2 linked regions of the Rubinisphaera italica genome follow. The protein of the gene in region 1 interacts with the protein of each later gene in a pairwise test. Links are inferred from orthologs where the notes say so. Each region holds a gene or a part of one and is shown in the gene's direction. Other genes may lie near its edges.

What was found.
Region 2: the proteins of ligA (region 1) and leuS interact in binary tests that used the Escherichia coli proteins (3 or more experiments, as listed by UniProt). The link is inferred for Rubinisphaera italica from one-to-one orthologs.

Annotation. Positions count from the first base shown.
Region 1 is NZ_SJPG01000001.1:4,467,601-4,470,625, reverse strand. What follows is about bases 110-2,987. They hold ligA (NAD-dependent DNA ligase LigA), read left to right. Parts: upstream 110-475; coding sequence 476-2,500; downstream 2,501-2,987. Other genes in these bases: Pan54_RS16840 (hypothetical protein), read left to right, coding at 2,739-2,987; Pan54_RS16850 (DUF1573 domain-containing protein), read left to right, coding at 110-244. Also shown: more of Pan54_RS16850, read left to right, coding at 1-109; more of Pan54_RS16840, read left to right, coding at 2,988-3,025. UniProt on the Escherichia coli protein: DNA ligase that catalyzes the formation of phosphodiester linkages between 5'-phosphoryl and 3'-hydroxyl groups in double-stranded DNA using NAD as a coenzyme and as the energy source for the reaction.
Region 2 is NZ_SJPG01000001.1:5,394,415-5,398,055, forward strand. The notes cover bases 3-3,496. They hold leuS (leucine--tRNA ligase), read left to right. Parts: upstream 3-371; coding sequence 372-3,296; downstream 3,297-3,496. Other genes in these bases: Pan54_RS20575 (lipoate--protein ligase family protein), read left to right, coding at 3-168; Pan54_RS20585 (hypothetical protein), read right to left, coding at 3,405-3,496. Also shown: more of Pan54_RS20575, read left to right, coding at 1-2; more of Pan54_RS20585, read right to left, coding at 3,497-3,641.

The DNA of each region.
Region 1 (3,025 bases):
TCGATCTCACTTCGAGGTGCTGGAAATTGCGAGCAGCCTGGATTCGATTCAAATTGAAAATCAGCAGACAGGCCAGGATGAGCATGGTCATTTACTAATCACGTTTGATGTGACCGTCTCTGGCAAAGTTCCTTCAGGCCGCCAGACGCAGCAAATATCGGTCACGACAACGGATGCGGAGTTCTCTCTGATCAAAATCCCGGTTCTGCTCTATGGGCCCCAGGCAGAAACCCAGAAGAATTGAGCACTGGAGTAATTTGAAACACTACTACTCTGTTCCAACTAAGAATTAGAGTGGCACTGGCTTTGCCAGTGTATCGTAACTTCAGTTTCAGTATCGACATGCACTGGCGGAGCCAGTGGCACACAACTCGAAGTTTCAATTGGAGCTGTGCACTTCTCTCCTATTCGATAGTCAATCACGATTCAAAATGCCATACTGACTGATGATATTTATCAGTCAGGAGGAACTGTTTTGAGTCAGAATATTGAGAGCCGCATTCAGGAATTGCGGGACGAAATCAATCGGCATAATCGCCTGTACTATGTAGAAGCACGCACCGAAATTCCCGACCGGGAATTTGACCAGCTCCTGCATGAGTTGATTGATCTCGAGAATCAGCATCCGGAATTGCGAACTCCGGACAGCCCGAGCCAGAAAGTGGGCGGAGCCCCGATTGAGGGGTTCACTTCAGTGCCACACCGAGTGCCGATGCTCTCGATCGATAACGTTTTTGAAACGTCTGGCATCGTCGATTTTGACCAGCGGATTCGCAAACTGCTGGATGTCGAATCGGTCGATTACACGCTCGAATACAAGATCGATGGTGTTGCCCTGGCTGTGATTTATGAGCAGGGAATACTCGTCCAGGCTCTTACACGGGGGGATGGCCAAACCGGGGATGATGTGACTCACAACGCCCGTACCATTGGTGGGATTCCGTTGACATTGCAAAGTAAAAACGTCCCCGAACGACTGGAAGTTCGGGGAGAAGCCTATATCGCCAATTCCGACTTTGCGATTCTGCGTGCTCAACAGGAGGAAAGTGGCGGCCTTGTCCATGCAAATCCTCGCAACAGCACAGCCGGTGCATTGAAGTTGCTTGATCCTGCTCTTTGTGCGAAGCGCAAAGTTCGCTTTCTTACGCACGGAATCGGCGATGTGCAGGGGCTCAATTTTGAAACACACATGAATTATCTGGAAGCGATCCGGGAATATGGCTTACCGACCACTCCGGGCATTCGCCTCTGTCACGGAATTGACGAGGTTCTGCAACAAGCTGAAGTGATGATGGCGGCTCTGCACGAGCTGGATCTGGAAATAGATGGACTCGTCATTAAAGTCAACAATCTGGCTCTGCGAGAGGAACTGGGAAACAACAGTAAGAGTCCCCGCTGGGTAGTGGCCTATAAGTGGGAGCGATATGAAGCCGAAACGCAGATTGAGTCGATCAGCATTCAAGTGGGAAAAACAGGAACGCTGACCCCCGTGGCTAATTTAGCACCCGTCGAAATCGCGGGTACAACGGTTTCCCGATCAAGTTTACACAATCGGGATGAAGTCGAACGACTGGGAGTCAAAATTGGCGATTGGGTGATTGTCGAAAAAGCGGGCAAAATTATTCCACATGTGGTTCGCGTAGAACTGGAGCGACGTTCAGGTGAGGAGCTCTCGTTTGAGTTTCCTGCAAACTGTCCCGAATGTGGTACGAAAGTTATTCAGGACGAGGGTGGGGTTTACATCCGCTGCCCGAATCCTAACTGTCCAGCTCGTCTTCGCGAAAGTATCCGATTTTTTGCCTCACGACAGGCGATGGATATCGAAGGTCTCGGGATCAAGCTGATTGAACAGTTAATCGATGCCGGCTTAGTCAAAAATCTCGTCGATATTTACGACTTGCATCAACAGCAGGATCGACTCTTGGAGCTGGAACGGTTTGGACAGAAGTCTGCAGAGAAATTGCTCCAAGGAGTCGAAAACTCAAAGCAGCAACCGGTTTGGCGATTATTGACCGGACTGAATATCCGACATGTCGGTGTCAGCAACGCACAAGTCTTGATGTCTCATTTTCTTTCGCTCGAGCAAATCAGTCAGGCCACTGAGGAAGAATTGGCTGCAATCGATGAAATCGGCCCTGTCATCGCCGCTTCCGTCTCAGACTTTTTTCATTCTTCATACGGACAGTCGCTGATTCAGGAATTGAAGAGCCGCGGGGTACGAGTCGAGGAAGAACGTGAGCAAACCACAGCAAATTCTACTCAGGTGCTTCAGGGGAAATCGATCGTCGTCACAGGGACTTTGCAGCAGTTTACTCGACAGGAAATTCAGGACGCCATCCGAGAGCATGGTGGAAAAGCAGCGAGCAGCGTTTCCAGCAAAACGGATTTTGTCGTAGCTGGCGAAAATGCAGGAAGTAAGCTGGCCAAAGCTCAAAGCCTGAATGTTTCCATATTGAGTGAGGCAGAATTTCTGAAGATGATTTCAGAATATTCATCCTAATTCCCGGAAAGCCCCTATTGACTCCAAATAATTCCCCTTCAATATGAAGCTAATCTGTGAGATATGTGCATCATGAAGGAATGGCTATTCCTCTCCATTATGCTCATATTCACTTGATTACCTCAAGGCCCTATGTTAAAAGTAAATTGTATAGCGTTTAGCTATCCAACCTTCGGCGCGGATATCGTCCCACGTGATCCGAAGTGAACCCTGAGATGGGGACAAAACCACTGATTCAATGCAGGAGAATCAAACTATGCGTACATTTCTGAGCGTTGTGGCTATCGCCATGTTGGTCGTTTCTGTTTCTGATACCGCAGAAGCACGTCGTCGTTGCCGTACCCGTTGCTACACACCTTGCTACAGCAGCTGCTATAGCTCATGCAACACAAGTTGCTACAAATCAAGCTGTTGCTCAACTTCAAGCTGTTGCACAACTTCCAGCTGCTGCTCAACATCAAGCTGCTGCTCAACATCCAGCTGCTGCACAACTTCATGCTGCGATGCATGTGGCAAAAGCGAATG
Region 2 (3,641 bases), 930 kb from region 1 along the record:
CATGGCTCCCTCATTCTTGGCACTTCTGAATTCGCTCCTGAAATTCCGGGGTTGCAGAATCTGACGAACCGGCAGATCGATCTCGAAGCCCTTACTACTACTCTCTTCGAAAAGTTGAAACCCCTGGCAACCACCTGGCAGATGGCACTTCCAGTAGAATTCAAATGATACAAGCACGAAGCGCAAGCGAGTGAGTTTAACCGGATGGACACACTCGCTTGCGCTTCGTGCTTGTAGCGGATTTCCATTTCTCTGAACCATATACAACCGGCTGATGTCCGTTAAACTATCGATTGAATTGCCATCCTCAGGAAATGAGAGGGTGGCTGGAATTTCTTTCACGCATTTAACTCCCAATCTGAACGATTCCCATGCCACGTTACGAACCGCAGTCGATCGAGCCGAAATGGCAGCAATTCTGGGCAAAAAATAATACGTTTGTCACTCCAGAAGAACCTCGTGAAGGCTCTCAGGACAAAATGTACGTCCTCGATATGTTTCCGTATCCTTCGGGTGATGGTTTACATGTCGGGCACCCGGAAGGTTACACGGCGACCGATATCCTCTGCCGGTTTTCACGGATGCAGGGGAAGCATGTGCTGCACCCGATGGGTTGGGATGCGTTTGGATTGCCAGCCGAGCAGCATGCGATCAAAACGGGTACGCACCCCCGCGATACGACCTATAAGAACATTGACAATTTTCGTCGCCAGTTACAGATGCTCGGATTCAGTTACGACTGGAGCCGAGAAATTTCGACGACGGATGAAGGCTATGTCCGCTGGACGCAATGGATTTTCCTGCAGCTGTTCAAATCCTGGTACGATCCTGAACTCGAATGGACCGGCCCCGATGGGAAAACCCGCACCGGCAAAGCCCGGCCGATTTCTGAACTTCCGATTCCTACAGAAGTGAATTCGGCTGGCGAAGATGCAGTTCGCAAATATCAGGATGAACATCGTCTGGCGTACCAGTCCGATGCCCCCGTCAACTGGTGCCCTGGTTTAGGTACAGTGCTTTCCAATGAGGAGATCACTGCAGATGGCAGAAGTGAGAGAGAAGGCCATCCGGTTGAACGTCGCAAGTTGCGACAGTGGATGTTGCGAATCACTTCGTTTGCGGATCGTCTGTTGAAAGAACTGGATGATCTCGACTGGCCGGAATCGGTTAAGTTATTACAGCGAAACTGGATTGGTAAGAGTGTCGGGGCAGAGGTCGATTTTCTGGTCAAAGGGCTAGAGAGCAGCGACAGTTTCGAGGCTTGGAAATCATCTCGAAAAGAATCGGGCTTTATAAGAACGCCCGAAGAGAATGTTCTGCGAGTTTATACGACTCGTCCGGATACATTATTCGGAGCGACATATATGGTCATTGCGCCGGAGCATCCGCTGGTGGAGGCTCTTTCGACTGCCGACCAGAAAGAAGCAGTCGCGGATTACGTACGCAAGTCGTCTCTGAAAAGTGAGTTGGATCGAACCGACCTGGCTAAAGGCAAGACCGGCGTCTTCAGCGGCAGTTATGCCATCAATCCGGTCAACGGAAAAGAAATTCCGATCTGGATTGCCGATTACGTGCTCATCAGTTACGGGACCGGTGCGATCATGGCGGTGCCGGGGCACGATGAGCGGGATCTTGAATTTGCACGAGCCTTTGACTTGCCAGTGATTCCCGTTGTTCAGCCTCCCGATGAAGATGTTGACCCAATCGGATTTACCGGCTTGGGAACCGCAATCAATTCCGGTGAGTTTGATGGGACACCGACTGCGGAGTTCAAGAAGAAAATTACTGCCGCTTTGAATGCAGACGGGTTAGGCAAAGAAGCAGTCAACTTCCGGTTGCGTGACTGGTTATTTTCACGTCAGCGTTATTGGGGCGAGCCGTTTCCGATTTGGCATGAGTTGAATGCAGATGGCAAACCAACCGGTAATGTGCGAGCAGTTGAGGAATCCGAGTTGCCGGTCCGTCTGCCGGATATGGACGACTTTGCGCCGAAGGGTACACCCGAGCCACCCCTTTCCGCAGCTCCAGAAGAGTGGTTATATCGAACATTGGACGATGGCACGAAACTGCGACGCGAAACGAACAGCATGCCGCAATGGGCGGGGAGTTGCTGGTATTATCTGCGGTTCTGCGATCCGAAAAACAATGAAGCCTTCATCGATGCGGAGAAGGAAAAGTACTGGCTGCCGGTCGATGTCTACATCGGTGGAGCCGAACATGCGGTGCTGCATCTGTTGTACTCCCGCTTCTGGCATAAGGTGTTGTTCGATCTGGGGCATCTGCATTCTGCTGAGCCGTTTCACAAGTTAGTGAATCAGGGAATGATTCTCGGTGAAGCTGAGTTCACCGCTTATCGCGTCGCGACTAAGAGTGCAGTCAGTGATCAACGGGATGAACCATTTGCGGACGATCTGCAACAGAAATGGGTTTCGAGTCGAAATGTTGAAGAGAAGGATGATGAGTTCGTTGAGAAAGAGACGGGAGCGATCCTCGAAGCGGTGTTAATCGATGAAAAAGAGACCACCAAAAAAGGAAACGATTTCATCCTCAAATCAGATGCATCGATTGTTATCGATTCCCGGACTCACAAGATGTCCAAGTCTCGTGGCAATGTCATCAATCCCGATGATATCGTGAACGACTACGGAGCTGATTCGTTGCGTCTCTATGAGATGTTCATGGGGCCGCTCGAACAAACCAAGCCCTGGAATATGTCGGGTGTGGAAGGGGTGTATCGTTTCCTTGGTCGTGTCTGGCGCATGATTGTCGATGAACGCAATGATGACGAAACGGTTCTGCATGCGGACGTTCAGGATGTTGAACTGAATGACGAGCAAACGCGGATGCTGCACAAGACGATCAAAGCGGTAACGGAAGATATCGAAAAATTGTCCTTTAATACCGCCATCAGTCGGATGATGGAATTCACAAATGAATTCAGCAGTCAACAGCCGCGACCGAAGTCGGCAATGATTCCGTTCGTGCAGTTGCTCAATCCGTTTGCACCGCATATTGCTGAAGAACTGTGGCATGTGTTGGGGCAAACAGATTCACTGACTTATTCGACCTGGCCGAAGTTCGATGAGAGCAAACTTGTCGAAAGTGAAATCGAAATTCCTGTGCAGATTAATGGCAAGCTGCGTGCGAAAGTCAAAGTGCCAGCCGAGGCGGATAAAGACACAATGGAATCTGCGGCTAAAGCGGATGAGACGATCGTTCAAATGTTAGAAGGGAAGCAGATCGTCAAAACGATTTGTGTGCCCGGCCGAATGGTGAACTTTGTCGTGAAGGGCTAATGAGAAATGGGTGAATTGTCAGGTAACGCTCGCAGCTGCAATAGATCCGGAAGCTTTTTGTCGACTGGTTCAAACAGCAGATGGAGAACTCGTTGATCTTTAACTCTGTTATTGACGCACAGGAACATCCATAGGTAAGCGAACTTCCACATCATGAGTTGGAATAGGAACGACTCGGGACTTTTCCGGGTCGTCTGCAATCCGCAGGACATCCCGGCAGTATTCATGACAATTGATGCAGGTTGTCAGGGAGTTCATGTAGACAAAAGCCGCCCCTTCGAGATTTTTTTGACGGGCCATCTGTTCGAGTTTTTCGGCCTGTTTCTGCATCTCAATCCGATGGTG